Regions from separate parts of the Aminobacter sp. Y103A genome, predicted to be linked through region 1. Evidence: riboswitches for the same ligand, from Rfam matches in the RefSeq annotation. Region 1 holds a riboswitch; each other region holds the start of a gene.
The links. Region 1 has a riboswitch for cobalamin ahead of metE (5-methyltetrahydropteroyltriglutamate--homocysteine S-methyltransferase). Riboswitches for the same ligand answer to the same signal wherever they lie in the genome.
Positions count from the first base shown of each region.

Region 1 (7,728 bases):
CTTCGGTCCCGGCGCCAACAGGTTCGATGTCACCCGGCGGCACAACCCGCATTTGTCATTCGGCGAGGGGCCGCATTCCTGCCTGGGCGCTGCGCTGGCGCGCCTGGAATTGCGCTGCGCCTTCCCCGCGCTGTTCGGGCGGCTGGAGGATCTGGCGCTGGCCATCGCCGCGGAGGACGTCGTCTACATGCCGTCTTACGTCATTCGCTGCCCGCAGCGCCTGCCGGTCAGCTTCCGCCCTTCCGTCGCTTAGAGAGTGCGGCATTCACCCCGGATTCGGTGATTCTCGGTTCGCCGGGGTGGCTGGTCTCGCACGAGGGGGGCGAGCATGCCCGGTTACGCACGATCGTGGCGCCGGCCTTCAGCAATCGCAGGGTGAAGCTGCTCGCGCAGCAGGTCGAGGCGATCGCCACGCAGTTGTTCGAGACGCTGACGGCCCAGCCCCAACCCGCCGACCTGCAGCGCCACCTCTCCTTTCCGCTACCGGGCGTGGTCATCAGCGCGCTGATGGCGAATGCGCAAGCACGCTGAGCAAAGCCGAGCGGGGAACAACTACCGGGATTCCCGGCTGACCGTGACGACCTGGCCCGACTTTACGCCCTTGAGCCCGGCGACCTCGATCTGATCCGGCGTCGCCGATGGGGACAAGGATCTCTCCGAGCCTGCACTGATAAGAGGCGGCATCGTAAGCGGCTTTGGGCGAAAGAGACCGATCAGCGCAAGGGCATTATTCGCATCATCACATAAACATCTCGTTATATGTATTGACAAGGAGCGAAGCTGCTGTGATTGTGCGCATGTCGTGGTTCTCCGCGCGGCACTGCTGTAGCGGAGCTAAGAGGGAAGCCGGTGCGATGCCGGCGCTGCCCCCGCAACTGTTAGCGGCGAGCCAAGCCCATTGGTGTCACTGAGGCGAACGGCCTCGGGAAGACGGGCAGAGGCTTTGACCCGCGAGCCAGGAGACCTGCCACGACGAACAACGTCCACGGGCGGGGTGTCTCGGTGGCCGCGGTAGCCTGGCTTCGTGCCGCCTGCTCGCGCGTTCCTTGTCCCCACGCCCCAACCATCGGGGTATGGCATGACTGTCTCTCAACAAATTCCAGTGGCAACGCTCGGCGTGCCGCGTATCGGTCGACGGCGGGAACTCAAATTCGCGCTTGAAAGCTACTGGTCCGGAAAATCTCCCGCTGCCGACCTGCTCACGACGGCGAAGGCGCTACGCGCCGCCAGCTGGAGGGAGCAGCACGACCACGGCGTGTCGAAAATCCCGTCCAACGATTTCTCGCTTTATGACCATGTGCTCGACACCGTCGCCATGGTCGGCGCCGTGCCGGCACGATACACCTGGACTGACGGCGAGGTCCCACTCGATACCTATTTCGCCATGGCGCGCGGCAACCAAGGTCAGGCCGCTGATTGTGGACATGCCGGTGACGAGCATGCGGCCAACGGGCATGGCCTTGCCGCGATGGAAATGACCAAATGGTTCGACACCAACTATCACTACATTGTGCCGGAACTTACGGACGATCAGAGCTTTGCCCTCTCGTCGGCGAAACCGGTCGATCATTTCCTCGAGGCCAAGGCGCTCGGCATCCACACGCGCCCGGTCCTGCTTGGACCGGTTACCTTTCTCAAGTTGGCGAAGTCACCTGAGGAAGGTTTCAACCCTATCGCGCTCCTGCCACGGCTGCTGCCCGTCTACGAGGAGCTCCTGCGGAGGCTGAAGCTCGCGGGAGCCGATTGGGTGCAGATCGATGAGCCGGCGCTCGTGGTCGATCTGGTTCCCAACGAACGGGATGCGCTCCAATTCGCCTACTGCCGGCTGTCAAAAGCAGCACCGGAGTTGAAGATCATGGTCGCTACCTATTTCGGATCGCTGGGAGACAATCTCGAGACCGCGATTTCTCTGCCCGTGGCGGGACTGCACGTCGATCTCGTGCGCGCTCCAGAGCAGTTGGAGACCGTCGGCCGGCTCGCGCGGAAGGACCTTGTGCTCTCGCTCGGGCTGATCGACGGCCGCAACGTCTGGCGCGCGAACCTGCCTGCCATACTTGACCGCATCAAGCCGATCGTCGCCGGCTGGCCGCTGGACCGCGTGGAGATCGCCCCGTCCTGCTCGATGCTGCATGTGCCGATCGACCTGGACATGGAGACGGCACTCGATGCGGACGTGAAATCGTGGCTCGCCTTCGCGGCGCAAAAAACCGACCAGCTGGTCGTGCTCGCCCGTGCCCTGGCCGAAGGCCGGGACGCGGTCGCCGCCGAACTAGAGGCGTCGGCTGAGGCTGCCGCCGCTCGCGCGACATCCGCTAAGGTGCATGATCCGCTCGTCGAAGGTCGGGTCGCCAGCATCAAGGTCGCCATGACGCGCCGGAAGAGCGCATTCGCCGTGCGCTCCAAGCTTCAGGGCGACACGTTTGGCTTGCCATCCTTCCCCACCACGACGATCGGCTCCTTCCCGCAAACAGCCGAGGTTCGCAAGGCGCGGGCAGCCCATGCCAAGGGCGAGCTGAGTTACGTCGACTATGAGGCCTTCCTGAAAAGAGAGATAGAAGCCGCCGTTCGCTGGCAAGAAGAGATCGGACTCGACGTGCTGGTCCACGGCGAATTCGAGCGCAACGATATGGTGCAGTATTTCGCCGAGCAGCTCCGCGGCTTTGCCTTCACGCAGCATGGGTGGGTGCAGAGCTATGGCTCGCGCTTTGTGCGACCCCCGATCATCATTGGCGATGTGTCGCGACAAAATCCGATGACACTACACTGGTGGCGATACGCCCAGTCGCTGACGCCAAAGCCGGTGAAGGGCATGCTTACCGGCCCGGTGACGATCCTCAACTGGTCCTTCGTCCGAGACGACCTTCCGCGCTCAGCCGTCTGCCGCCAAGTCGCGCTCGCCATTCGCGATGAAGTGAGCGACCTCGAAAAGGCCGGCGCCAGGATGATCCAGATCGACGAAGCCGCACTGCGCGAGGGCTTGCCGCTGCGCGAGGCCGAGTGGCAGGCCTATCTCGACTGGGCCGTCGAATGCTTCCGGCTGGCTTCAACGGCCGTCGGCGATGCGACCCAGATCCACACCCATATGTGCTACTCCGAGTTCGGCGATATCGTGGACGCGATTGCCGCAATGGATGCCGATGTGATCTCCATTGAAACCTCGCGCTCGCAGATGGAACTGCTCGATACGCTTCGAACCTTCAAGTATCCGAACGAGATCGGTCCTGGCGTCTATGACATTCACTCGCCGAGGGTCCCGGAAGTGGGCGAGATTTCCAACCTCATCATGCTTGCGCGCGAGCGATTGTCGGATGGCCAACTGTGGGTGAATCCCGACTGCGGTCTCAAAACGCGCAGATGGGAGGAGGTCCGCCCTGCCCTGATGAACATGGTGGCTGCAGCACGCGCAATTCGGGAAAAAGCGCAGACCGCGTAGGGCTCGGTGCCCCTCGCCGGCGGTGAGCGGCAACGCCACACCCGCGCGACCGAGGGGAGTCTATCCGGCGCACCCAAAAAATCGTGCTGCCGGTGACGAAGCGCCTCGGCAAGCTTGGCCTGGCCGCGGCCCTTGTTACGGCGCGTCGAAGTCAGCTTTCCAGACGCCGCCGTTGGCTGGCGATCGAAGGAGGCTTGGCCTCAAATGAGCCGGCCAGAAACGAGGCGGCTCACCGCCAGCCAGTTTCGGATTATTCCGTATTGGGATAATCCAGTATCACTATCGTCTCCCAACCTTGATCGCCGAAACCCCGGTGCCGACCATGGGGAGAAACATCGGCGATCACGCACCCCGGTCCCGGAGCGCGTTCCGGAAGACCGGATGCAGGGCTGGGGGAAGGTTCAAACGGCACTTCCGGAGACTGCTGAAGCGGCATCGACGCTCTGCCATCTGCAGCGGGCCAATTCCCGCTCGATGGCTCCGTCTGCCTCTGGCTGCAATCACCATCACCGCGACGGCGAAGCCGAGCGGCCGCAGCTGGCTGGCGGACCCCTTATGTTTTGATGGTCAACATACGGCGCCGGACCAGGAAAGCCGCCGCGGAAAGTGCGGTGTTGGCTTGCTCCTGGCGGAGCCGGCAGGGGTGTTCGGACCGCGCCCAATTGCGATGCGCAGATGGCCGAAATTCATGAGCGGCGTCCTAAATCTCAATCGCCGCGTAGAATGCGTGCTTCGAGCGCGGCCGCGACGAAAGCTCGTCGAGCAGCTGGTGGATGGGTCTTACCGCGTAACACCTGCAGACAGGTGTCCATCGCTATCCTGCGTTTATCGGTCTCATGATGCAGATCCCGCAGCAAGATAGCGGCCGCGTCGTTGACGTCGAACACGACACGCTCCGAGCCGCGGCGGCTAAGCTGAACTACGACTGGCCTCTCAAATCTGATCAACCCGGTCATCCCCTCCTCCACAGCCACTACTCGGCAAACAGCGCGGGCCGCATTTTCTTTACTCAGCCGAACGCGACCGCTGCATCGCGCCAATGAGCCTGGCCATTGGCGGGCAAGCGATCGCCATGAGCTGCGTCTGGCATGGTCAGCTTGCGTGCGATCTGCGGTTTTGCAGTTGGTGGTGAGGAACTGCTTCTCATTCGCGTGGTCTAACCGTGAAACCTGTGCATACTGCACGATTCGACGCGGCTCGCGCCAGTCTCAAACACGTCGTTGAAGTCTACACCTGCACTTTTCCACTGCCCGATCTGCAGGCGGCGATCCACTGCATCGCGGAGGTTGGATCTTCCAATATGGCGACCCGCTTCGCAAAGCCAAAAAAGGCATTGCGCGCCGTGCTTACCGGCTTGCGCCCATCGTATGCATCGTAGCATGCCCTCAGGGCGGCTTCGTGGATCATGTCTCTGCGATCTTCCGGCCATTCATTGAGAAAATCGATTGCATCCGCAAGGCCGGCGATCTCTTGGATGATGTGCGTTGCGCGCCTCACGAAAAGCGGGCTGCTGAAAGCCTCAGCGTTCATTCGTTCCTCCAACCTTCCAAATAGCCAATTTGTGTGAAGAGGCGCCGCATCGACGCGAGGCGACCCTGACACAATGTGTTGTCAGGGCGATGACGGTTCAAGAGGAAGATCCGCGACGGCGACCGGGCGTGCAGCGATCCGCCAACACATCATGCAATGGCTTTGGTTGCCATCAAACGCGGTCGTCACTATTAAGCTACGAGATGATTCTTACCCGGCTACGCTAATACCGCAGGAGCGTTTTCATGACCGACGAAACCGAGAGCAAAGCCGACAACCTCATCGAACTCACCGCCCATGTCGTCTCAGCCTATGTTTCGAACAATCCGGTTCCCGTCGGTGAACTGCCTGGGCTTATCGGCCAGATACACATCGCATTGAAAGGCACTGCTGGTGGTGCCGCACCAGAAAAGTCAGAAGCTCTCAAGCCTGCCGTACCGATCAGAAAATCGGTTACACCCGATTACATTTTCAGCCTTGAGGACGGTAAGAAGTTCAAGTCGCTCAAGCGTCACCTGGCCACCCATTATGGCCTCACGCCCGACGAATATCGCGCGAAATGGGGGCTGCCGGCGGACTATCCCATGGTGGCGCCGAATTACGCTGCGGCGCGCTCGGCATTGGCCAAGACGATGGGTCTGGGCCGCAAGCCGAAGGAACCGGAAACGCCGGCACCTGCCAAGCGTGCCCGCAAGAAAGCCGCAGCCTGATCGCACTTTTTCAGGATGGGCTAAGCGGATCAGGCATCATTTCGCAGTCGCGAGATAAAATTTGTGCGTTGCAATAACCGCGGCGATCGGTATGATCATGGTGTCGGCCATCTACTCCTCCCAGATGTGGCCCCGACGCTGAATGGAGCGCACCTCCTCCCGCGTCTCGTTCTAAATCGAGCCCGCTGCCACCTCCTCCCGGTAGCGGGCTTTTTCTTTGTCTGAGGCGCGATTTCGGTAGGCCAACGCATTGGCTCTAAGCGAGGCGAATGCTCCGAACTTCCAGGCCTTTCTTGCCCTGCCCGCATTGGACAAACACCTTCTGACCCTCCATCAGCATGCTGAGTCCTGAGCGGGTCAGCGCGGTGGCATGAACGAAGATGTCCTTCTCACCGTTTTCAGGTGCAATGAAGCCGAAGCCCTTTTGGGGATTGTACCATTTGACCGTGGCCTCGCTCTCCAACTGGGCGCTCGTCCCGGCGGTGGACTCTCCAGCGCAACGCGTATGCACCTGAGGTTTCGCGGTCTGACCGCCTACCTCCAGCACTTGCGCGACCTGATGACCTCTTGGACTTTCTTCCGTTGTGACCTTGAGACGCGTTCCCTCGGAAACACCGCGGCTCCCGGCCGCCTCCAGCACTCGGATGTGCAGATAGGCCTCGATGCCCTCTGGCAGTTTGACAAAGCCAAAACCCTTGCTGGTGTTGAACCAGATCACTTCGGCGTCGACAGCGGATGCGGCTAGGGTCGACGAACGCTGAAAGTAGCTTGGCTCGGAAGGCCGTTCCGCAAAAGAAACCGGGTCATCGTCATGACGATGCCGGCGTGGCTCACGATGATCTTTATATTTGCTCATGATCGTCTCGACTCGGCTGAACAACGCACTGCGCTCCCGGCAGGATAATCTCAATCGGGCGATGCATTCATGTCAATTCACCAGTTGGCCGCTTACCCGCTCGATCGCATCACGATCCCGACCTGTTGCCACACGCGCGATGATGGCGGGTGAGCAATATATGCCACAGCTCGAGGCAGCTGATCCGAACGGGATCCCTATATCGCACGGCAAAAGGGTCGCGCTGTAGGGCGGCACCCGCGATCAACCGTTTCGATCGTGACATGCTCCGGGCTGCCGCCTCACGCGGATGCGCATCCGATGTTTCGATTTACGCGCACTTTTCCGCACAGCCCCCAGGAGGGCAGACGGGCAGCTCGTCATTAACGCCCCCCTACAACAACCCAGCCTGCTCGGCCTCGCGGCGCAGGTTCTGCCGAGGCCTCGGGCCGATCTGCTGGATAACCAGGCCGGCGGCCAGTGAGCCAAGGTCGCCGCAGGTCTTGAGGTCGCGGCCCTGCGTGTAGCCATGCAGGAAGCCGGCGGCATAGAGGTCGCCGGCGCCGGTGGTATCGACCAGTTCGCGGATCGTCATCGCCTTGATGGTGACGGTTTCGTCGCCACCCACGATCACCGAGCCCTTTTCCGAGCGGGTCACGGCGGCTATTCTGCAGTCCTTGCGGATCCGCGCCAGCGCATCATCGAAGGACGACGTCTGGTAGAGCGATTTGATCTCATGGCTGTTGGCAAAGACGATGTCGACCGTGCCCGATCGCATCAGCTCGAGAAATTCGTCGCGGTAGCGGTCAACGCAGAACGAATCCGAGAGTGTCATCGAGACCTCGCGGCCGGCTGCGTGCGCGAGCTTCGCCGTCCGCCGGATCGCCTCCTTGGCGCGCGGCGGGTCCCACAGATAGCCCTCGAAATAAGTAACCTTGGCGCCCGACGCCTTCTCGGCCTCGACGTCCTCCGGCCCGAGTTCGATGCAGGCGCCGAGATAGGTGTTCATTGAGCGCTCGCCGTCCGGCGTGACGAAGATCATCGACCGCGCCGTCGGCGGCTGGCCTTGGAGCGGCTCGGTGTCGAACGCGACGCCCTGGGCCTGGATGTCGTGGGTGTAGATTTCGCCGAGCGCATCGTTCGAAACCTTACCGAAGAAGGCGGCACGTCCACCGAAGCTGGCAACGCCGGCCGCCGTGTTGCCGGCGCTGCCGCCGGAG
Region 1 covers NZ_AP017986.1:1,220,015-1,227,742, reverse strand. Annotated here, with positions in the region: gene Amn_RS06000 (cytochrome P450 family protein) at 1-253, shown strand, start outside; partial or broken gene Amn_RS05995 (cytochrome P450) at 220-510, shown strand; cobalamin riboswitch at 787-986, shown strand; gene metE (5-methyltetrahydropteroyltriglutamate--homocysteine S-methyltransferase) at 1,103-3,433, shown strand; gene Amn_RS05985 (DUF982 domain-containing protein) at 4,141-4,320, opposite strand; gene Amn_RS05980 (DUF982 domain-containing protein) at 4,661-4,963, opposite strand; gene Amn_RS05975 (Ros/MucR family transcriptional regulator) at 5,209-5,673, shown strand; gene Amn_RS05970 (cold-shock protein) at 5,930-6,529, opposite strand; gene Amn_RS05965 (adenosine kinase) at 6,903-7,728, opposite strand, start outside.

Region 2 (7,728 bases), 300 kb from region 1:
TAAGTCTCGCGCCGACGCATCAACTCTTCGCGGACATCACGCCGCGAATAGGATACTTGAATTGCCATGACTGCCACCGCCCACTGAACTGATCTAGCCCTGCGCAATAGTCGCTGATGTTTCCCTTGGGTCAATTAGATCGATGGATTGACGTGGATCGCAACAGGCTGTGTCAGCCCATCGGACCTGTGCCCGACGACCCCAGGCGCCGCTGCCGCTGCTGCGCGTTTCAGCCTTGGCTTCCAGCCAGTGGCGGATATCGGCGGGAACATCCGCCGTTACGTTGAGCAGCGGATTGCGCGCCGTGCCTGGTAAAGACGTCGTGATAGTTGACGATCGACAACGGCAAGCGTTGCTGTTCGGCCGGAATCGGGTCGAACAGGTGGTGCGGAAAGTTGTGCGGTGCCGACAAGGTGCGCATCGTCAGGCCGCTGCCCGGTATGGCCAGCGACAGGCAGGCCTGCGAACTGTCCCACAGCTCGCTTCCCCGGGCGGAAACGCGCCGTGGCCCGCCTCGACACGATGGCTGACATTGGGCGCGAGCTTTGCTGCCACCGAACGCTCGAAATAGCCGAGTAGCCGAGGATACGGTCTTCTCGCCGAACCACGACGAGGCCGCCATCGTAGCTCGCTTTGACCCCAGCCTTGTCGACGGTGGTCTCGATCATTGGCACCAGGTCGTAGTTAACGCCCAAGGTCCGGGACGGCGCCTGCCAATAACCGTCCCGAGGATCGGTCGTCGCGGCCATATGTGCGCATGCCCTTGACGTCGACGGAGCCGAAGGGCGGCCGCAGCAACTTCCAGTGCCAGATCAGGTTCACGGCAGAACAGCATGTCGCTGTCCAGGCCGATAAAAGGCAGGGGCAAAAAGCAGGTGGTGGCGGAACGACACGATCCCCCTTGTTTTCAATGGGCCTTCACCGCAGCACCTGCTTGCGGCCGGTGGGGTGGTAGGCAAAGTCGTCGACCACCGCGCCGCCGAGCAGATGTTCGGTGACTATGCGGTCGACGGCGGCCTCGGTGACCCCGCCGTAATAGGTGCCTTCGGGAAAGACCTGCAGCACCGGTGCCAGGTTACAGGGGCCAAGGCAGGTCGATTTGGCGCTCATCGTGCCGTCGCCGGTCACGCGCAGCTTCTGGCGGTCCTGCTGGTTGCGCAGGTGGCCCCAGATCAGGTCCGCGCCGGCGGCATTGCACGGGCCGCCCTGGCAGACCAGCACGCGGCGTTTCTGCGCCGGCACGAGCGAGCCCTCTGGCGCCAGCCTGTCGAGCGGCGGGATGGGCGGCGTCGCGTCGGCACCGGTGACGAGGTCGGCCATCATTGCAGCCAGCAGCGGGCTTTCGGCGAGGCCCCGCGCGATGCGCACCGTCGGCCAAGGTGCCGCGTCCTCGGTCTGCCACCGGCGCAGCGACTTGGTGAGCCAGGCATTGAAGCTGGGCTCGATCGGCAGCATAAGCGGCAGGATGAGGATATCGGAGAAATCCTGCTGGCGAAGTGCCGCAAGCGCCTCGCGCAGCGACGGCGTGCCTTGTTCGGTGAAGCCGAAGCTGGTGTGATCGACGCCGGGCAACGCCGCGGCGAGATCACAGAGCTGCTGCATCTGCCTGTAGGGCGCGGCAGCAAAGGCCGACTTGGCGACGAGCACGATGGCACGTCTGGCCTGGGACTGCGCGGTCTCAACTTCTGTATTGTGCAAACGATCGATCCCTGGCCTGACTGCGGTCGGGATTGTCGCAACGCATGTTGGTGGAAGGCGATGGCCGATAGCGCCGCCTGCACGAACCTGCGCTCCGGTGGTACACCCCGCCCACGGAACATCACTCGGTCAGGCAGGTCTCCTGGCTCGCGGGTCTCGGCTCATTGCCTGCCTTCCCGGCCGTCGGCCAGTGACACAATCGGCAATGCGGCTCACCGCTTACAGTTGCGGGGCAGCTTCGGTTTCGCACCGAATTCCCTCTTAGCTTCCGCCCGAAAGCAGAAGAACCATAACCGCGCGGCAAGCTATATGCGGGCAGACGCAAGTCAAGGGTTGTCGATGGACACGTACCTAGGCCAGCAATGCGCTGCCTTGCGATCGCTTGGCGTTGCTGGACATAGTCCGGCGATGGACGACGATTGCCAAGCAGCCCTTCCGATCATGACCGTGCGCCATCGGGGCGCATTGGTAGAGACCGGAGATGGACATGCACCCCAAGCGGAATAAGCCCAGGAATGCCAGGGCCGGCTGCCTCTGTGCAAACCGCACAAGGCGAACGGCGCCTGCCCGAGGCATATCGACATGAAAATCGGCAACCGGCGTCGATATGAAGCGGGAAGCTCGCAGTTGCGATGTGAAGGCGTCCGCGGCTGATAAGCTTGTCTGCGCGACATCGGATGTGCGAGGGGACGCGCCCGCCCATTGATTGGGGGGGCAGGGCGGGCGCTAAGCTCGGGTGGTCCAAGGGGGGGTAAGGACGAGGTGAGCCTGTAGGTCGTTTAGAGGTTCCTAACGTAAGGTCAACCAGCGCCAGCGAGCGGACGGCGCGGTCGTTCAACTTCTCGTGTAGAGCGGCTGGATCGCAAGCGGCGTCGAGCCCGTTCAGGGCAATCTGAGCGGCCGTCCACCGGTGCGTTGCCAGGACACCGGCGAGTGTCGTGAGTTACCGCCAACGTGAAGACGCTGGGAACGGCCACCAGGCGGGTCGCCAGAATGATTGCAGAGCAGCTTTGGCCTGTTTTCGTGGGCACCCCACCAATGTGGCCCGGCATGCAATCGCGACAGCCACAGGCGACGATCGGAGGTGTCGATGATGTGCGCGGCGGCGGCTCACCGCGTGGGCGAACGCTTCGCCGAAAGCGTTGGAGCAGGCGCGCGACGAGCTTGCCGCACATGCGCGCCGTTGGCAGTGAGGACCGAAGTTACCGCTTCGCGGTGTCCGCGCTGCTCGCCAGGCTGGCAGGAAGGGGCTTGCTCGAGCATTTCAGATGCATGTCCCGGGCGAATTTCTTGCGCATCTTGGCGCGATGCTCCTTGCCGGCCATGGCGATGCCGAGCCCGTATGGGCCAAGCAGCAGCCCTGCCGATACGCTCAGGGTTTCTTTCTCTTGCGCTGCGTAGTTCGCCGCCTCAGCTCGAGCTTTCGTGCAGTCCGCTGACCGCCATTTGGGATCCTTGGCAGAGAGTGTGGTGGCATAGTCGGCGGGCTGGGATGCACAGCCGGCAACTGCGAGCATCGTCACCGCAGCGAGCAGTTTGGCCTTCATCTATGAGTCCTTGCTAAACATCCGTCCATCAACACAGACAGGGCTGATTCCGCAAGGGGCGGCGGAAGAACACCAACATAGGAATATGCCTCTTTATCATAAGGAAACAAAGTTGCCTGATTTGAGGGCGTCGGCTATGCAGGGGTGTCTTAAGGGAGGAGAATGCCATGGCGAACAAAACAATCCTCAAATTTGGCCAGCCGGAAGGTGCAGATTCCAACGACCTACCGGGATGGGTGGTGGTCGACGGAAAGCCGACGATGAAGACGGCCGTCCAGCATACGACCGGGGATGGCAAGGTGCTGTCGGGAACGTGGCAGGCCACGCCAGGCACCTACCACGCCAGCTACACCGACTACGAGTTCGTCCACATGATCTCGGGTCGCATCATCATCACGCCGGATGGCGGCGCGCCCGTCGAGGTTGGGCCGGGCGACGCGTTCGTCGTGGAAGCGGATTTCAGGGGCACCTGGAAGATCATCGAGCCGGTGACGAAGCACTTCGTCGTTACGCTGGGATCGTAGGAAACACCGCGCAACCGGCGGGGATATCTCCATCGGCTGTCGAAGAAGGCTGCCGGCCGGCTCGTGCACGCGGACGAACGCCTGATTGATTCGACCTGGTTCCGACAGTGAGCGGAACCAGGCGCACCGGTGATGCCTTGCTGGCTTAATTTCCTTGGGAAAAGGCTGGTGCAGCTTTGAATGATCAAACAACGCGAGATGCATCGCGCATGTTGCGTTCCCCGGCCGAGAATGAGCATTTTTCCAAGCTTTGCGGCCAGGACTGATCGCTCGCTGCGCGACCACCACAACATCACCGTCGACCTTGTCCGCGGCTATTGCGGGCTACCACCTGTGCTTGCAGAAGGTTGACCTTTGCCCGAGCTGGTTTATTTAGGCCCCGGGCAGGTATGGGTGGTAATTTATGTTGGCAGTGGTGAATTCGCTGTGGATCGGCAACAGATTGGGGCCGGTCCACGCGGGGTGTCTGAGGTCGTTTCTTCGAAATGGGCATCGTGTCGTTCTGCACGTGTTTGACCGGCCGGACGACGTGCCTGAAGGCGTCGAACTTTTCGACGCCCAACGGTTGATGGCTCGATCGGAAATCGTTGCACATGAGACGACGGGTAGCCTGGCTTTGGCGTCGGATATCTATCGGTACCGCATCCTGCGGGCGGGCCTCGGCATATACGTGGATTGCGACGTCTATTGCCTGAGGCCGATCCAGCAGGAGGAATTCCTCTTCGGCTGGGAATCCGACAAGGCGATCAATGGCGCCGTGCTGGGGCTGCCTTCGCAGCATCCGGCGCTCAATGAGCTGATCGCGGCATCCAGCGATCCTCATTTCATTCCATGGTGGTATCGAAGCACAAAGAGACGGTTACTGCGCCTGCGCAAGGCCATGCGCCTGCCTGTCCCGGTATCCCGCCATCGTTGGGGTGTCATTGGACCGCAGCTGTTGACCAACGTCACCCGGCGCCACGAAATTGCAGCTTCGGCCAAGCCGATCGATGTGTTCTATCCGGTCAGCTACCAGAACACCAACCTGCTCTTCGATCGCGGGCTGTCCTGGCCCGATATAGCCACCAATCGGACGCTTGGCGTCCATTTGAGCGCGTCGGTCATATCAGGCCGCGAAATCATACGCGGCAGCCTTCTGGACGCCGTTGTCACGCAATAGCTCGTTTCGAGACTGCACTGATGTCGCTGAAGAGCCGGCTAAGCTCCTTTCGTCGCGTATATCTGGCTGCGCGCACCGTCGACACGCCGCCGACGCTTCTGTTCTGGTGGGGAAGCTACGGCTACAGGGGCGGCCCGACGATCGGCGACCTGATGGCGGTCGACAACCTGTCATCGAGGCTGCGTCTGCGCGGCGTCGAGCACGCCGTCATTTCGCATCCGGAACTGCAGATTCCGGGTCATCTGCCGGTTGATGATCTCTATGCGATCAAGCCTGCGAAAAAGCTCGTGTTCGTCTGTGGTCCTATCACCTACAATCGCGACCTGAACGACCTTTTGTCTGTCCACAGGCATGCGACCAAGATCGCGGCAGGCGTCAGCGTCCTTCCCAATCACGCCAGGATGAATCGCCGCTTCCATCACATTGTTGGCCGTGATGGCGTCGCTCCACCGTATTTCGATCTCGCCGTTTCGGAGACCGTTGAATCCACTGGAAAGGGGCGGATCGAGACCGCAGGTGTTTGCCTGCGTGGCCCTCAAGGCGAGTATGGCGCCAGGCGAGTTGCGATGGCACCTCAGGCAGAGGCGATGTTCCAAGATGTGGTGCGCGGGTCGGCGCTAAACCCGATCGAGATCGACACGGTGCTGTCACCTGAGAATGGTGCTGGGAAGATCCATGCCGGGTTCGCACGATCCGACATTGTGCTGACGACCCGCATGCATGGGGCGCTGTTGGCGCTCGCCGCAGGAAAGCCGGTGATTGCGATCGATCAGGTTCCCGGTGGAGCTAAGGTTTCAGCCGTGGTCGGCAGGACCGGTTGGCCATTTGTGTTCCAGGCAGAAAAGGTGTCTGCCGAAACGGTGCGGGCGGCGCTTGACGAATTGCGCACCGGCAATTGGCGGGCCCAGCTGGTCGGAGCCCAGGCCAGGATCCGTGCGCTTGTCGAAGATGCTCTCGCGGCAAGCGTCGACGTCATCGCGGACTGATCCGTCTGCACCTCGTGGAGCGAAGGACAGTCCCGAAATGGGCATAGATTTCCGGTGCCGCGTGGGCATCTGGAAGGAGCTGATTTTCCTGGGAAACTGGTGCCGCTTGCGTGACTCGAACACGCGACCCCATCATTACGAATGATGTGCTCTACCAACTGAGCTAAAGCGGCTTCCAGGCAGCGCAGCCTGACGGCCGCGCGACGGTGTGTGCCTGATAACTTCAAAGCGCTGTGATTGCAAGACGCCTTCTGAGGCTTTCGACAGGCGGGACAAACGTGCTGCCTGCCGGATATTCAGCGCGCCTTTCGGCACCGGAACAGGTCGGGCGCCGACGGTTTATGGATGTTGTCAGCCCGTGATGCGGGCCTTGGCCGCAGCGTATTCGGTGGCGAGGCGCTCGACCAACTCGGCGACGGGCACGACCTTGTCGACGGCGCCGATACCCTGGCCGCAACCCCAGATGTCTTTCCAGGCCTTGTACTTGGCGGCTTCCTCGAAATCCATCTTGGAGGGATCTGAGACAGCGAGGTTGTCGGGGTCCATGCCGGCGGCGCGGACCGAGCCCTTGAGGTAGTTGCCGTGGATGCCGGTGAACAGATTGGAGTAGACGATGTCGGCGGCCTTGGATTCGACGATCATCTGCTTGTAGTCGTCGCCGGCGCGCGCCTCCTCGGTGGCGATGAAGGGCGAGCCGATATAGGCGAGATCAGCACCCATGGCCTGTGCCGCGAGCACCGCACCGCCATTGGCGATGGCTCCGGACAGAAGCAGCGGGCCGTCGAACCACTGACGGATTTCCTGGATCAGGGCGAAGGGCGACAGCGTGCCGGCATGGCCACCGGCACCGGCAGCGACCGCGATGAGGCCATCGGCACCCATCTTGATCGCCTTGCGGGCGTGGCGGTCGTGGATGATGTCGTGCAGCACGATGCCGCCATAGGAATGGACGGCCTGGTTGACCTCCTCGACAGCACCCAGCGACGAGATGACGACCGGCACCTTGTATTTCACGCACAGGCGCAAATCGTGCTCGAGCCGCTTGTTGGACTTGTGCACGATCTGATTGACGGCGAAGGGGGCTGCCGGACGGTCGGGATTGGCGGCGTCATGGGCGGCGAGATCTTCGGTCACCATCGCCAGCCATTCGTCGAGCTGGGCCTCTGGGCGGGCGTTGAGCGCCGGAAACGAGCCGACGATGCCGGCCTTGCATTGGGCCAGCACCAGTGGCGGATGCGAGATGATGAACAAAGGCGCGCCGACGACGGGAACACGCAGGTTTTTCTTGAGGATGTCAGGCAATGCCACGCGTCTCTCCCGGGTCTAGAAATTGACGTTTCCGTAAACGTCACTCCATATAGCAGATCGGGCACGATCGACAATGCACGAGTCTGGGCACGAGTATGGGCACGAGTCCTGGACACCAGTCCGGCGGGGCTTGCCGTCGCCGGTTGCGGCGTCCGCTGCGAGGCGCGACTTGTTTTGCCGGCCTTGCCGCCCATTGCACCCATTTTGGCCGACATTTCGCTCGCGGTGCCGTTGATTGATGTCTTTTCTGCCGCTAACCATCTGGCAACACTGGCGCGTTGCGAGGAACATCGGTTGGATTCGATCGAAAAAGCGATCCGGAACGCTTTCGAAAAAGGCGATCCCGAGAATCGCGAGTTTCGCGAAAAGGTCTATCGTGCCGCCTTCGGTGCGCTCGACCGCGCGCTCAAGGCCAATCCGGCGATGACCGTGGAGGCGGCGATCGGCCGCCGCAAGTCGCTGCAGGCAAAGATCACCGAGATCGAATCGGAATTCATGCCCGCGGC
Region 2 covers NZ_AP017986.1:924,385-932,112, forward strand. Annotated here, with positions in the region: gene Amn_RS04515 (hypothetical protein) at 230-622, opposite strand; gene Amn_RS04520 ((2Fe-2S) ferredoxin domain-containing protein) at 919-1,698, opposite strand; cobalamin riboswitch at 1,814-2,006, opposite strand; gene Amn_RS04525 (hypothetical protein) at 2,901-3,245, opposite strand; gene Amn_RS04530 (cupin domain-containing protein) at 3,413-3,769, shown strand; gene Amn_RS04535 (glycosyltransferase) at 4,173-4,928, shown strand; gene Amn_RS04540 (polysaccharide pyruvyl transferase family protein) at 4,949-5,914, shown strand; tRNA gene Amn_RS04545 (tRNA-Thr) at 6,012-6,087, opposite strand; gene Amn_RS04550 (NAD(P)H-dependent flavin oxidoreductase) at 6,266-7,222, opposite strand; gene Amn_RS04555 (hypothetical protein) at 7,517-7,728, shown strand, end outside.
Region 2: linked by a shared signal. The riboswitch ahead of Amn_RS04520 ((2Fe-2S) ferredoxin domain-containing protein) and the one ahead of metE (5-methyltetrahydropteroyltriglutamate--homocysteine S-methyltransferase) in region 1 are both predicted to bind cobalamin.

Region 3 (7,728 bases), 2.4 Mb from region 1:
CGCAAGGGATCGGTGACGGTTCCTCGGCTTGCGCGGATCAGTCGCGCGGCATGATCGCCTCGGCTAGTGCCCGGCATGAATTTGAGGCGGGGCGATAGCGTCCGCCGGGTGGAGAGACGATGCGGGAATATTACTCGATTACCGAACTGACCCGGGAATTCGACATTTCGACGCGCACGCTGCGCTTCTACGAGGACGAGGGGCTGGTCCAGCCCGTCCGCCGTGGCCGCACCCGCCTGTTCAGACCATCCGATCGGCATCTCATTCGCCAGATCATGCGCGGCAAAAGGCTCGGCTTCTCGATCAACGAGATCCGCGAGATCATCCAGATGTATCGCGAGCCGCCCGGCGAAGTCGGTCAACTCAAGCTGATGATCAAGCGCATCGAGGAGAAGCGCGAGGACCTGCGCCAGAAGCGCCGCGACCTCGAGGAGACGCTGGCCGAGCTCGACCAGGCCGAGGAATCCTGCGTCGAGCGGCTGGTCGAACTCGGCGTCAACACCTGACGCCCGATCCGGTCACGCTCTGCGGGCGGCAGCCCGGACTCGCCTACGGCATTGTGGTATGGTCAACTACCCCTCGGGAGTAGCTCCAATGTCCATGCTCGTCAGGACGGTTCGCGACTGGCCGGTCGTGAGCTTCGTGCTGCTGGCATTCACGTGCAACTGCTTGCTATCTGGCTCAATCCGATGTTCGGCTCGGCCCCGCCAGACTGGGCGAATGTGCCGGCCGTCACGGAAATCGCCGTCATGGTCGCGTTGCTCATGGTTTTCAGCGGTCCGCTTGGCGAGGAGCCGGGATGGCGGGGCTTTGCACTGCCCTTGCTTCTCGGCGAGCGCGGAGCGCTGAATGCCAGTCTGGTGCTCGGGCTGATCTGGGCGGCCTGGCACCTGCCGCTGGTGCTGCTGAACGACTACAGCATTTCCAGCGCGCTCAATGTCATGGCGGCAGCGGTGGTGTTCACGTGGCTGTACCAGAACTCGGCCGGAAGCGTGCTGCCGGCGATCCTGATGCATGCATCTCACCAGAACAGCGTCCGCTATCTCGGCCGCGTGTTTGAAGGCGGCGATGCGGCCCAGCATCAATGGATCGGCTTGATCTTATGGCTGGTGTTCGCGCTGGCGATCGTCGCCGTCTATGGGACGAGCAGTTTTCTCCGAAGGCAAGCGACCGCCGTCGCCGGTTAGATCCAGCGCCGGACCTTCTTCGCGTAATCGATGTATTTCTTGCCGAAACGTGCCTGCAGGTGCTTTTCCTCCGGTACGATGGCGAGCTTTTGCGTGGCAAAGGCGGCAATGAGGGCCAGCGCCAGGAACCAGACATTTGCGGTGATCAGCCCGATGGCGATCATCAGCAGCGTGTTGGCGAAATAGATCGGGTTGCGGGTGAAGGAGAAGGCGCCCGACGTGACCAGATGCTCGGACGGCCTGTCGGGGCGGATGGTGGTCTTGGCCCGCTTCAGCGTCTGCATGGCCGAATAATAGATCGCAACAACGCCGGCAACCGCCAGCCAGCCGGCGGCAAAAAGCAAGTCCGACAGCGGTTCGGTGATCCACGGCAAGGGATAGAGCAGTCCGAGCACCGCCGCCACCACGATTGCTGCGAGGTAGAGGATCGGCGGCCATGGCACCTTGCTGGGGGCGGCGTTGGGATTGGTCACTGCGCTCCTCCTGGTATCGTCTGATTTTCGGTGCTTGTCGTGCACATGGCGGCGGTCTGCCCGACATGGGCCTTCAACTTCGGGCTCTGGTCGGAGGCATAGAGCCGATCGAACGAATCATCCTTCTGCAACTCGTCGAGCATGCAGACACAGTAGCGCGAGCAGAAATCGGTGTCGCGGCTCTGCTCGCAGGAAAGCTGGCAGGATTTCAGGAAAGTGACCTCGCGGGTTTCGACCGGGGCCGGGAAGAGCTGGGCGAAGAGCCAGACCAGCGAGATCATCACCGGCTGGTGAATGAGGTAGAAGGCAAGGCTGTGGCGACCAAAGAAGGAGAGGGGGCGCGACCAGGCGCCGGGCTGAAGTCGCGCCATCCTTTCGATCAGGCCTGCCCTGAGCGCCAGTCCGGCGACGCCGATGCCAGCCAGCACTGCGCCGAAGAAGGGGAACAGCGGGACGAAATCGTTGGAGCGCGGGTTGGCGGTGGAAAGGCCGATCCAGACCAGGGCCGGGTGATTGAACGCCTCCGAGCGCAGATAGTGGGGTGCTACGATCACCAGAGCAGCGGCGATCAGCGTCAGCACCGGCGGGACGCGCAGGAAGGCGAGGCCAAGCACGCTGGCGAGCGCGATATGATGCAGGATGCCGAAGAAGATGAAGGTGTCGGGCGTGGCGAACCAGGTGGCGACGGTGATCGCTAGTGCCGCCGCTGTCACCATGGCGAGCCGCCTGAAATAGCCGGGCCAGCGGATGCCCTTGGCATGTGCCAGCACCAGGCTGACGCCGACGAGGAACAGGAAGCTCGAGGCGATGCAGCGCGCGAACAGCTTCCAGTTGCCATAGGCGGTCATGCCCGGATCGGCATAACCGAAGAATTCGAGGTCCCAGGCGAAGTGGTAGATCGCCATGGCGATCAGGGCTACGCCGCGGGCGATGTCGATGACCGATACGCGCCGAGAAGGTGCTTTGATCTGGTCGGGGTCCGGTTGCATCGTCATATTGTTCGCTTCTGCGTTTTCGGGTGTTGCAGCGCCCATGCAGCACTATCATGGTTGAAGCGGGGCGGAAGAGAGCAGAACTGTCTGTCGTGCACAGGGTTAAGCAATTGATGGGGCGGGCATGAGCGGACGAAAGATGGCGCTGACCGAGGAACTGGTGGCGCGTTGCCATCGCGAGGTCGCTGACACGGGCCCCGACCCCGATGCGATGCATCTCGACGACGCCGACTATGAGGTGATGATCGACGAGACGCTTGCCGCGCGTCCCGGCAATGGACCGTTGTGGCTGTTTGCCTATGGATCGCTGATCTGGAAACCCGAGGTGGAGCACACCGACGAAAGGGTGGCGCTGGCGCGCGGCTGGCACCGTTCGTTCTGCATCAACATGACCCGCTGGCGCGCCACAAAGGCTGAGCCTGGACTGATGATGGGCATGGATCGCGGCGGCCAGTGCAAGGGCGTGGCGCTCAGGCTGACGGACGGCGACCGCCGCGAGCAGCTGGACAGGCTGTTTCGCCGCGAGATGACGCTGAAACCCTCCACCTACAAGCCGCGCTGGCTGAAGCTCGCCACCGATGAAGGTCCGTTGACCGCGCTCGCCTTCGTCATCAACCGCAAAGGCCACGCCTATGCCGGCGCGCTGGGCGAGGACGCGGTGGCGGAGCGACTGGCGACGACCTGCGGCCATTGGGGTTCGGCTGCGGACTATCTCTATAATGTGGTCAGCAACCTCGAGCAGCGGGCGATCCACGATCGGCATCTGTGGCGGCTCCAGCATCTGGTGGCCGAGCGAATCGTGGCCCGCGGATGATCGCCGGAACGCCGCTTTCGAGCGCGGCGGCGTCGGAATTTGGTTTGCCGCCCAAGCCATTTGTTTCTATAGTTGCGGCGTCGTCGGTTCCGTTATGGAATCAAGAGGGAATGCGGTAAGGGCCATTTGAAGGTCCAAAGCCGTGGCTGCCCCCGCAACTGTATGCGGTTAGCTCTCCTCAAATGCCACTGAAGCTTGCTTCGGGAAGGCGGGGAAGGGTGCCGATCCGCAAGCCAGGAGACCTGCCGGCGACAGGCACTTATCTCTGTGCCCTCGGGTGGAGGGCGAAAGGACTTGTGATGAACACTGTTTCTGCTCTCGGCACCGACGTCTCTTCGCAGTCGCGTAGCATGCAGCTGGCGCTTGCCGCGCTGCTCGGCCTTTTCGTTGTTGGCTTCCTCGGGTTCTCGCATATGGACGTGGTGCACAACGCTGCCCACGACTATCGCCACTCGATGGCTTTCCCCTGCCACTAACCAAGGCGATCCAACAATGTCCATCTTCAGAAACGTCGTGTTCATCGCGGCGATCAGCGGGCTATTGGCAGGCGTGGTCCTTGCCGCACTCCAGACCTATGCAACCGTCCCGCTGATCCTCAAGGCGGAGACCTATGAGAACGCCGGCGGTGGCCATGAGCACGCCGCGGCACCAGTTGCCGGCACTGAGGCGACCGCCCCTGCGGCCGGCGCCGAAACCACGGCGGCACAGACTGCGGCGCCAGCCGAAGAAGAAGCCTGGGCTCCGGCCGACGGCGCTGAACGTTTTGCCTATTCGGCGCTCGCCAATATCGTCAGCGGCATCGCTTTCGGCCTGATCCTGGTCGCCGTTTCCGAGTTTGCCGGTGGCATCGCCAACTGGCGCCAGGGCGTGTTCTGGGGCTTTGCCGGCTTTGCCGTGTTTACCCTGGCTCCCGGTCTTGGCCTGCCGCCGGAGCTGCCGGCGATGCCGGCCGCCGATCTTGGCGCACGCCAGATCTGGTGGACGCTGACCGTCGTCGCCACCGCGGCGGGTCTCGCGCTGATCGCCTTCAAGCAGTCGCTGCCGCTGGCGATACTCGGTGTGGTGCTGATCGTTGCGCCGCACATCGTCGGTGCACCGCAACCGGAAAGCCACGAGTCGCCGATTCCAGCAGACCTGCACCACAGCTTCGTCGTCGCCGTCACCATCACCAATCTGGTGTTCTGGGTCGTGCTGGGGGCGGTGGCGGGCTACGTGCGCAACCGCTTCATGAGCGAGCCGGCGCCGTCGCTGAACAGCCGCCTTGCCTGAGAAGCTGACCCTCCTGCTCGGCGGCGCGCGCTCCGGTAAGAGCGCGCATGCCGAGCAGCTCATCACCCAATTTCCTGCGCCGTGGACCTATGTTGCCACGGCGCAGGCTTATGACGACGAGATGCGTGAGCGCATTTCGATCCATCTGGGACGCCGTGGCGAGGGCTGGCGGACGCTCGACGCGCCGCTGGATCTGGTAGGCGCGCTCGCCAGCCTGCCCGATGGCGCGCCTGTTCTGGTCGACTGCCTGACGCTTTGGCTTACCAATCATCTGCTGGCCGATCATGACGTCGAGGCCGAATGTGCGGCGCTCGTCGAGGCACTGTCGCGTCCGCGCGGGCCGTGGTTCGTGGTCTCCAACGAGGTTGGGCTCGGCATCGTGCCCGACAATGCACTGGCCCGCCGTTTTCGTGACGATGCCGGCAGGCTCAATCAGAAGGTGGCGGCCGTGGCCGAAGAGGTGCTGTTTCTTGTCGCCGGCCTGCCGATGAAGGTGAAATGATGAAGACGATCGACGAGCAGGAAGCCGAACGTCACCGCGCCAAGATGGCCAAGCGCAAGGCGGTTCAGGATGCCGAGGTCGCCGGCAAGACCATCGTCGAGAAGGGGCTGCTGATCGTCAACACGGGTCCCGGCAAGGGCAAGTCGACCGCGGCATTCGGTCTGGCGCTGCGCATGCTGGGTTATGGCCAGCGGGTTGGCGTCGTGCAGTTCATCAAGGGCGCCTGGCATTCGGGCGAGCAGGACGCATTCGCCGCCTTCGGTGACCGCGCCGTCTGGCACACGATGGGCGAGGGCTTTACCTGGGAGACGCAGGACATCAAGCGCGATATCGCCGCCGCCGAAGCAGCCTGGGCAAAGGCGCAGGAACTGCTGGCCGACCCGACAATTTCGCTTGTCGTGCTCGACGAGCTCAATATCGCACTGCGCTATGACTATCTCGATCTGGAGGCGGTGGTCGCGACGCTGCAGAACCGTCGCGAGGGCCTGCATGTCGTGGTCACCGGCCGCAACGCCAAGCCGGCGCTGGTCGAGGCTGCCGACCTTGTCACCGAGATGGGCGCGACCAAGCATCACTTCTCGGCCGGCGTGAAGGCTCAGAAGGGAATCGAGTTCTAGCGCTGCTGTGTCAGAGCCAGATGGCGAAGCCGATCAGGCCGATGGCGCCGACCAGGATGGCGTCGGCGGTCCAGTAGAGGCGGAGTGCTGCGCGGATATCCCGGGCATTGGCGTCCCGGCGGCCGCCCGCGCCCATGAAGGCGTCCTCGACCAAAACGCCGCCATAGGCGCGAGGGCCGGCAAGGGCGAGGCCGAGCGCGCCGGCCATGGCGGCCTCGGGCCAGCCGGCATTGGGTGAACGATGTTTTTGGGCGTCGCGCCAGACGGCCTCCCAGGCGGCCTTCGGGTCGGCGCCGGGCACGAGGGAGGCGGCGAGCACGATGGCAAGCGCGGTCAGGCGCGAGGCCGGCAGGTTGATGAGGTCGTCGAAACGGGCGGCGGCCCAGCCGAAGGCTTCGTGGCGGTTGGTGCGGTGGCCGATCATCGAATCGGCGGTGTTGGCCGCCTTGTAGGCGGCACCTCCAGCGAAACCTGAGATGGCGAGCCAGAAGGCAGGTGCGGTGATGCCGTCGGAGAAGTTTTCGGCCAGGCTCTCGATTGCGGCACGGCTGACGCCTGCTTCGTCGAGACGCTCGGGGTCGCGGCCGACGATCTGCGACACGGCCTTGCGACCGGCAATGATACCGCCGCTGTCGAGCGCGTCGGCGACCGCCTTCACATGGCTGCCGAGGCTGCGCTGGGCGACGAGGCTGGAAGCGGCGATGGCGGTCAAGAGCATGCCGAGGGGCAGCAAACCGAACAGCCGCTCCAGGGCGAAGGCGATTGTGGCGGGCAGTGTGACGATGACGACGAGGGCGGCGACACCCCAGATGCGGCGCTGAGCGTCGGTATCGGTGGCTCGGTTGAGGCTGATGTCGAGAAAGGATATCAGCTTGCCAATCCAGATGACCGGATGACCGATCTTGCGCACAAGCCGGTCCGGATAGCCGAGACCGAGTTCAACCAGAAGCGACAGGAAGGCGAGCGGAAAAGACATGACGCTTCTTGCAGGACGTAGGACAGGGACCGTGGACCACGGCGGCAGCCTGGAACGGGCGAGGGCGCTGTTTCCGGGAGCGCCCGAGCCATTCGTCGACCTGTCGACCGGGATCAATCCAAACTCCTATCCGCTTTTCGAGCTGCCTGCCACAGCCTTGTCGCGCCTGCCCGAGCCGGGCCGGGCGCGCGACCTCACAGCGGTTGCCGCCACTGCTTACGGTGCGCCCTCGGCCGCCCATGTGTTGCCGGCGCCGGGCACGCAGATTCTATTGCCGCGCATCGCCTCGCTGGTGCGGCCCGGCCGCGCCTTCGTGCTCGGGCCGACCTATCAGGAACACGCCCGCGCCGCTGCGATCGCCGGTCATCAGGTGGCCGAGACCCGCGATTTCGGGCAGCTTTTCGACGCCGACCTCGCCGTCGTGGTCAATCCGAACAACCCTGACGGCCGTGTCGTGCAGCGCAAGGACCTGCTTGAACTGGCCGCCAGCCTGCGCGCCCGCGGTGGGCTTCTGGTCGTCGACGAGGCGTTCATGGACGTCGGCCCGCTGGCGCAGAGCCTTGCCGGCGACGTCGAACAGAGTGGCCTCGTGGTGCTGCGCTCCTTCGGCAAGTTCTACGGGCTGGCCGGCATCCGTCTCGGCTTTGCACTGGCCCACCCCGATATCGCCGGTCGACTGGAGGAAGAGCTCGGGCCCTGGTCGGTGGCCGTACCGTCGCTCGAATATGGCATCAAGGCACTGTCGGATGCTGACTGGCAGCGTGAGATGCGGACGACGCTGGCGCATGCCGCGGATCGTCTCGACCAGGCCTTTGCCCGCGCTGGCGTGATCGTCACCGGTGGCACGTCGCTGTTCCGCCATGTTGACATTTCCGACGCCGCCGGACTGTTCAAGGCA
Region 3 covers NZ_AP017986.1:3,588,728-3,596,455, reverse strand. Annotated here, with positions in the region: gene Amn_RS17690 (MerR family transcriptional regulator) at 120-506, shown strand; gene Amn_RS17685 (CPBP family intramembrane glutamic endopeptidase) at 690-1,187, shown strand; gene Amn_RS17680 (methyltransferase family protein) at 1,184-1,660, opposite strand; gene Amn_RS17675 (acetyltransferase domain-containing protein) at 1,657-2,655, opposite strand; gene Amn_RS17670 (gamma-glutamylcyclotransferase) at 2,777-3,466, shown strand; cobalamin riboswitch at 3,534-3,730, shown strand; gene Amn_RS17665 (CbtB domain-containing protein) at 3,766-3,942, shown strand; gene Amn_RS17660 (CbtA family protein) at 3,959-4,735, shown strand; gene cobU (bifunctional adenosylcobinamide kinase/adenosylcobinamide-phosphate guanylyltransferase) at 4,728-5,237, shown strand; gene cobO (cob(I)yrinic acid a,c-diamide adenosyltransferase) at 5,237-5,854, shown strand; gene cbiB (adenosylcobinamide-phosphate synthase CbiB) at 5,865-6,830, opposite strand; gene cobD (threonine-phosphate decarboxylase CobD) at 6,829-7,728, shown strand, end outside.
Region 3: linked by a shared signal. The riboswitch ahead of Amn_RS17665 (CbtB domain-containing protein) and the one ahead of metE (5-methyltetrahydropteroyltriglutamate--homocysteine S-methyltransferase) in region 1 are both predicted to bind cobalamin.

Region 4 (7,728 bases), on a different replicon from region 1:
AACACGGCCAGCAACTGCACGCGGCGCATGTCGATGCCCATGCTCGCTGCCGTCTCGTCGCCAAGTGTCAACGCATCGAGCGCCCGTCCCAGGGCCGCAAGCATTGCCCAGCCGACGAGCATGAACGGCAAGGCGAGCCAGACATGGGTCATCGACCTGTCGGTCAGCGAGCCGAGCATCCAGAACATGATCTCGAGCGCGGCGAACGGATTGGGCGACAGGTTGAGCGCCAGCGAAGTCATCGCGCCGGCAAAGCTCGACACGGCGACACCTGCCAGGATGATGGTCAAGGTGCTGCCGCGCAGGCCGGCAAGTGCCTGGACCACGACGACGGCGAGCACGGCGGCAGCCAATGCCGACAGCGGCAAGGCAAGCGGGAAGACAATCGTCAGGCCGGAATAGATGGCGATCACCGCGCCCAGCGAAGCTGAAGCGCTGACGCCGATCAGGCCCGGCTCGGCCAGCGGATTGCGCAGATAGCCTTGAAGTGCCGCACCGGAAAGCCCGAGTGTAGCACCGACCATCAGGCCGAGCAGCGCGCGCGGCAGGCGGATCTCACGCATGATCAGCTCGATGGCGCCGGCCTTGTCGGAAAACAATGCAGCGATGCTGTCGCCGAAGCCGAGGCCCGCCGGACCGACGGTGAGCGAAAGCAGGAACAGAATGGTGGCCAGGATGGCAAGAACGGCAAGCACGAGCCTGTAGCGGGAGATGTCGCTCACTTGGCGTCCCCCTCGGCGGCATCGCGCAGCAGGCGGGCGGCTTCAAGTGTAAACGGCGCGCCGCAAATGGTGTATCGCGACGGCACCGCCACCGCCCTGCCCTGCCCGGAGACCGCCCGATAGGCCGGGTGGACGAAGTTTTCCTGGGCGAGTGCCGGGGCGCCATAGTCTTCGCCGCCACCGATGACCAAATCTGGTTTGGCCATGACCAGCATCTCCAGCGGCAACCGCGCCGTGCCGCTGAGCCCGAGCTTGTCTGCAATATTGACCAGTCCGGAAAGCTTGACGATCTCGTCGACGAGCGTTCCGGTGCCCGAGGTGTAGCTGTTGGCGTAGTAGGTCGCGACGGTCTTGCCCGAGGCGCTTTCCTTGCCCAATTCGGCGACGCCACGATCAAGCGCGGCGACAAGTTTTGCCGCTTCTTCGCGCCGCTCCAGGACCTCTCCCATGCGCAGGATGTTGGCCCTGATGTCGGCAATGGAGCTGTCCGGCGCGAATTCCTCGACCCGGATGCCGAGGCGCCTCAGCAGCTCAACCGTCGTCCGTGTCGTGTAGGCTCCGGCGAGTACCAGGTCAGGCTGCATCAGAAACACTTCCTCGGCAAGGCCATGATTGACGGCAAAGCCGTTGGTCCGATCGGCCAGCACCGACGTGTTGGGATCGCTTGCAAGATAGGACACTGAATGCAGCTGCCCCTCGGCCGCCAGAAGCATCGCCAGCTGGTCGGTGCAGACATTCATCGACACGACGCGCTTCGGCGGCACGGCGGCTGCCGGCGCTGATGACAACGCGGCCAGCCCCGCGAGAGCGGACAGCCACGCTCGAAACCGAGCGCAGCTGAGACGATTGGTGGGCATGTTACCTCGCATCAGAACACACGCGTGAAGCTCAGATTGAAGCTTCGGCCCGGCGCGCGATAGTTGGTGACGGTCGAATAGTGTTCGTCGAACAGGTTCTCGACCGAAAACTTCAGGCTCGCCCGCTCGTCGACCGTGTAGTTGGCGGCGAAATCCACCGTCACATAGTCCGGCAGCTTGACGGTGTTGGCGGCATTGGCGTAGCGCGCCGCGCCGTAGAGCAGCTTGGCGGTGAGGTCGAGGCTGTCGGTCGCGGCAAAGCTCACCTCGGCGGCCGCCTTGAAGCGATCGCGATAGGGAATGTAGCGGCCGTTGTCCTCATTCTTCGGCGAGCGGTAGTCGATCGAAACCTTGCCACTCCAGCGGTCGTCAAACGCATGCGACAGGCTGGCCTCGATACCGGTCACCTTGGCGCGCGCGACATTGAACGGCAGGTAGGTCGGCGGGTTGGAGGCGATCGCGTCGGTCAGCCAGGTCTGGTAGAAGGCGACGTCAAGCTCGGTCCCCTCGCTTGGACGCCAGTTGATGCCGATCTCATAGGACCGCGACTTCTCCGGCTTCAGGTTGGGATTGGAGTAGTTGGGGTAATAGAGGTCGCTGAAGGTCGGCGCCCGGAAGCCGGTGCCGTACGAGGCGCGCGCCACAAGCTCGGGAACGAGCTCGTAGCTGGCACCGATGTTGTAGGTGGTGGCGCCTCCGAACTGTTCATTGTGATCGTAGCGCAGACCGCTGTCGATCGTCAGCGCGCCATAGTCGAGCGAGTACTGGCCGAACACCGCCGCGAGGTCGCGCGAGCCGACACCGAAATCGACAGTCAAAGCCACCTCCTCGCGATAGGCCTCGGCACCGCCGACCAGGACATGCCTGACTTCACCTGTTTCAAAGGACTTTTCCGTCGACGCGAAGATGCCGTAGCGCCTGGTGTCGAATTCGCTGCTGCCCACGACGCCGTCACGGACATTGTTCGAATAGTCGAGGTTGCCGGAAAGTTCGACGGTCGAGCTCCAGCTGTCGGAATGCTTCACCCGTGCGCCGATCCTGCCGGCGAAGGTGTCGGTGTCAACTTCATTGGCGGAAGGCGGGGAGGCATCGTACTGGCTGCGGCCCCGGGCAAACAGGCCATCGGCATATAGCCGGCCCCAGCCATACTCCTTGGCGACAGCGACGTTGAGCGAGCCCTGCAGGAAGCCATCGTCGTCAGGCTCATGTCCCCAGGCCAGCGGCGTGGTGAAGTCGTAGCCGCGCGTGCCGAGGATGGAGCCACCGACGGAGTAATCGATCCCGTCCTCGGTGCGTCCGCGCAGATCGCCTGAGAGATAGCCACCCCAGGGATGCGTGACGCCCGAGGTGATGCTGCCGCAGGTGTTACGGCCGTCGGCACACTGGCCGCCCTGTTTGGTGATGATGTTGACGACACCGCCGATGGCATCGGCGCCATACTGCGCTGAGTGCGGTCCCTTGGCGATCTCGATACGCTCGATCGACGACAGCGGAATGTTGAAGATCGAGCTCGTACCGCTGGTCGCCGACGAACTGCGGACGCCATTGACCAGCACCAGCGTCTGGCCGGCCGACATGCCGCGCAGATAGACATTGGACGACGCGCCCTGGCCGCCATAGCCGATGATTGAAACGCCGGCATAGTGCTTCAGCAACGACGGCAGATCTGCTGCCGCGGACTTTCGCAATTCTTGCTCGTCGATCAGGGTGACCGACGACGTCGGGCGAACAAGCGCGGTTTCGCGGCGGAGCGGCGTAACGACCAGGCGCGGCAGCACGGTCACGCCGCCTGCAGCGAGCGCCTGCTGCGCGCTGGATGGTGTCGGGATGGCCAGCATGATCGCGCCGATGCCCAGGATAAGTCTCTGCATTTCTGCCCTCAAATGGTTTGGGGGGCGCGACAAGGATCGCACCCGGTTTCCAAACCGCAGGCAAGACAGGTCGGCAGGCAGACTTTGGGACAAGATTGACCCGACGGCCTTCCGCATGCGGCAACACTTTCGATGTCACCGCCACGAGCGACCGCGCCTGACCACACCCCGTGGACAAGCATGGGTGACTGGAACGGGCAGGTCTCCTGACTTCCGTGTCACAGCCTTTTTCCGCCTTCCCGAACGCGCGAATGCGTTCAGTGGCATGATGGAAGAGGCTCAACGGTTACAGTTGCGGGGGCAGTCGCGGATTTGGCCTTCGGCCTCACCGTGTTCCCTTTTCATCCGCCTCTCGGCGGAACCGATTCCGAGGCGGACGCTACTCAGGGATGCCGAGGCTTGTCAATCGCAATCATGCGACCGGCCATAAAATATATTGATTTTCAACTAGATAGGATCATTGGACACGGACAAACAGGGCAACTTGTGCAATCGCCCCGGACGCGGCAAGCCCTGCATGGGACCGCCAATTGGACGGCACTGCCCCTCGGGGACAGAGGCCACCTGCACATTGCCAACGGGGTCGCGGAAACTGAACCGACGATGTGCGCGCTACGGCCATCGACATCATCTTCGGCCGCGTCGGTATCATCCGCGCATGTTCAGCCGAGCAAGGTCCTTGTCAGCGCATGATCCTTGTCGGCAAGCCCGTCGATGACGCTGAAGTGATGCCGGTCGGGCTCGACCACTGTAGCGGTGGTGGCGCCAAGCCCGGTCCAGATATTGGAAAGCAATGCGTTCTGGCGCAGGAACTCGGCGCGCTCGCCACCGCCGACCCAGCAGGTGATGCGGACGTTGTCCACCGGCCGCAGCAGCGCCGGGCTTTCAGCCAGCGCCTCGGTCTCGTCGATGTGGAGCGTCTTGTTCATGCCGGTGTTGATCAGCGGCCTGAGATCATGAACTCCCGAGAGCGAAACGACATGACGGATACGAGACTGCACATCGGGCGCAAGCGGCGAAGCAGCCGCGACCATGCGCGACACGAGGTGTCCGCCGGCGGAATGACCGGTCAGCATGATCGGGCCTTCGACCAACGCGGCTGCCTTGCCGATCGCCGCACCGACCTCGCGCACGATATCGCCGATCCTGACTTCCGGGCACAAGCTGTAGGACGGCATCGCAACCGCGTAGCCGCTGTCGATGGAACCCTTGGCGAGATGCGACCAGTAGCTCTTGTCGAGCGCCATCCAGTAACCGCCATGGACGAAGACGACGAGCCCCTTCGGCGTGCCTTCAGGCAGAAACAGGTCAAGCAGGTTGCGCGGCCTGTCACCATAGGCGATGTCGAACTGCGCTCTCTCATCTGCCGACAGGGCGTCGCGAAACGTCTGTGCCGATTCCACCCATGCAGCAGGCCAACGATCGCCACCGGCGATGTTGGCGCCATTGGTGTAGGCGTTGTCCCAATCGGCGATATGGCGTTCGAGCATACGGGCATCCCTCCAAGGCGGCAGCAATCCAGGCGCATAGCAATGGCCAGCGTGCCGGATTGCGTCAATGGGCCAGCGGCAGAAACTTTATGCTTGAAATAATTTTGGTCCGGTGCAATTCTCAGCCATCAGTCGAGAACGTGGGAGGTCTCGCTGTGCCAGACGCCGATCGCATGTCGATCGCGCATAGCCGCGGCCTGTGCCGAACGGCTACCCGTTGCGGCGCAGCACCTTCCCCCGAAGTAACGCATTCCAACGCACGCATGGCGCTTCCGTCATGCCGATGAGCAGGTAGGGGACAGCCGCAGAATGCTTGGACCGTCAGCGCATATCGACACCTTCACGCGCGATAACCTGCCACCCCAGGACCAGTGGCCGACCTTTCTGCTCGACGGCTTCGACTATCCCGAGCACCTCAATGCGGCCGTCGAGCTGACCGATCGCCTGGTCGAAAAAGGCCTGGGCGACCACACCGCGCTGATCGGCAACGGTCGCCGCCGCACCTACAAGGAGCTGTCCGACTGGACCAACCGACTGGCGCATGCGCTGGTCGAAAACTACGGCGTCAAGCCCGGCAATCGGGTGCTGATCCGCTCGGCCAACAACCCGGCAATGGTCGCCTGCTGGCTGGCCGCGACCAAGGCAGGTGCTGTCGTCGTCAACACCATGCCTATGCTGCGCGCCGGTGAGCTCGCCAAGATCGTCGACAAGGCAGAGATCACGATTGCGCTGTGCGACACGCGCCTGATGGACGAGATGATCGCCTGCGCCAAGGACAGCGCCTTCCTGACCAAGGTGATCGGCTTCGACGGCACGGCCAACCACGACGCCGAACTCGACCGGGTCGCGCTCGACAAATCCGTCATCTTCGAAGCGGTCAAGACCGGCCGCGACGACGTCGCCCTGCTCGGCTTCACCTCGGGCACCACGGGCGTGCCGAAAGCGACGATGCATTTCCATCGCGACCTGCTGATCATCGCCGACGCCTATGCCAAGGAGGTGCTTTCGGTCACCTCCGACGACGTCTTCGTCGGCTCGCCGCCGCTGGCCTTCACCTTCGGTCTTGGCGGCCTGGCCATTTTCCCATTGCGCTTCGGCGCGGCCGCGACCCTGCTCGAGCAGGCAACGCCGCCGAACATGATCCACATCATCGAGACCTACAAGGCGACGATCTCGTTCACCGCGCCGACCGCCTATCGCGCCATGCTGAAGGCCATGGACGAAGGCGCCGACCTGTCGTCGCTGCGCGTCGCGGTCTCTGCCGGCGAGACCTTGCCCGGACCGGTGTTCGAGGAATGGCTGGCCAAGACGGGCAAGCCGATCCTCGACGGCATCGGCGCCACCGAGATGCTGCATATCTTCATCTCCAACCGCTTCGAGGACATGAAACCCGCCTCCACCGGCAAGCCGGTCGGCGGCTATGAAGCGCGGGTCGTCGACGGCGACATGAACGAGGTGCCACGCGGCACTGTCGGCAAGCTTGCCGTGCGTGGCCCGACAGGCTGCCGCTACATGTCCGATGACAGGCAGCTCGAATATGTCCGCGACGGCTGGAACCTGACCGGCGATGCCTTCATCCAGGACACCGACGGCTTCTTCCACTTCGCCGCGCGTTCCGACGATATGATCGTCAGCGCCGGCTACAACATCGCCGGTCCCGAGGTTGAAGCCGCCCTGTTCTCGCACCCCGAAGTCGCCGAATGCGCCGTCATCGGCGCGGCTGACAGCGAACGCGGCCAGATCGTCGAGGCCTATGTCGTGCTGGTTGCCGGCGTCGCCGCCGACGCCGCGACCGTCAAGCGCCTTCAGGATCACGTCAAGGCGACGATCGCGCCTTACAAATACCCGCGCTCGGTGAAATTCATCGACGCCCTGCCCAAGACCCAGACCGGCAAGATCCAGCGCTTCCGGTTGCGTGCGGAGAAGATGAATTGAGCAAGCCTTACGATCCCTCCGTCGAGGGCGCGCAGATGTCGTTCAAGGACCGCATGTCCTACAGCGATTATCTGCATCTCGAAAAGATCCTCGACGCTCAGGCGCCGCTGTCGACCGCCCATGACGAGATGCTGTTCATCATCCAGCATCAGACGTCCGAGCTGTGGATGAAGCTCGCTTTGCACGAGATCGGCTCGGCGATCCGCTCGATTCGTGCCGACAAGCTTGAGCCCTCGTTCAAGATGCTGACCCGCGTGTCGCGCATCTTCGAGCAGCTCAACAGCGCCTGGGATGTACTCAGGACGATGACGCCGAGCGAATACACCGAATTTCGCGACTCGCTCGGGCAGTCCTCGGGTTTCCAGTCCTGGCAGTATCGCGCCATCGAGTTCATGGCCGGCAACCGCAACACAGCCATGTTGCGCCCGCACGCCCACCAGCCCGAACTCAGCGAAAAGCTCGAGGCGGTTCTCGCCCAGCCTTCGCTCTATGACGAGGCGATCCTGCTGCTTGGTCGCAACGGCTTCGATATCGGCGCCGACGGCAAGCGCACCGACTGGCGCGAAACGCGCAGCGAAAGCGAAGAAGTGCTCGTCGCCTGGCAGGCGATCTATCGCGATCCGCAACGCTACTGGATGTTCTACGAGCTGGCCGAGAAGCTTGTCGATTTCGAGGATTACTTCCGGCGCTGGCGCTTCAACCATGTCACCACGGTCGAGCGTATCATCGGTATGAAACGCGGCACCGGCGGCACGTCTGGCGCCTCGTATCTGAAGAAGATGCTGGAGGTTGAACTGTTTCCCGAACTCTGGAAAGTTCGCACCCGGCTCTAGGACTTCAAATCAAATAATCA
Region 4 covers NZ_AP017987.1:261,948-269,675, reverse strand. Annotated here, with positions in the region: gene Amn_RS28820 (FecCD family ABC transporter permease) at 1-722, opposite strand, end outside; gene Amn_RS28815 (ABC transporter substrate-binding protein) at 719-1,579, opposite strand; gene Amn_RS28810 (TonB-dependent receptor domain-containing protein) at 1,591-3,450, opposite strand; cobalamin riboswitch at 3,630-3,831, opposite strand; gene Amn_RS28805 (hormone-sensitive lipase) at 4,113-4,940, opposite strand; gene Amn_RS28800 (AMP-binding protein) at 5,250-6,875, shown strand; gene kynA (tryptophan 2,3-dioxygenase) at 6,872-7,708, shown strand.
Region 4: linked by a shared signal. The riboswitch ahead of Amn_RS28810 (TonB-dependent receptor domain-containing protein) and the one ahead of metE (5-methyltetrahydropteroyltriglutamate--homocysteine S-methyltransferase) in region 1 are both predicted to bind cobalamin.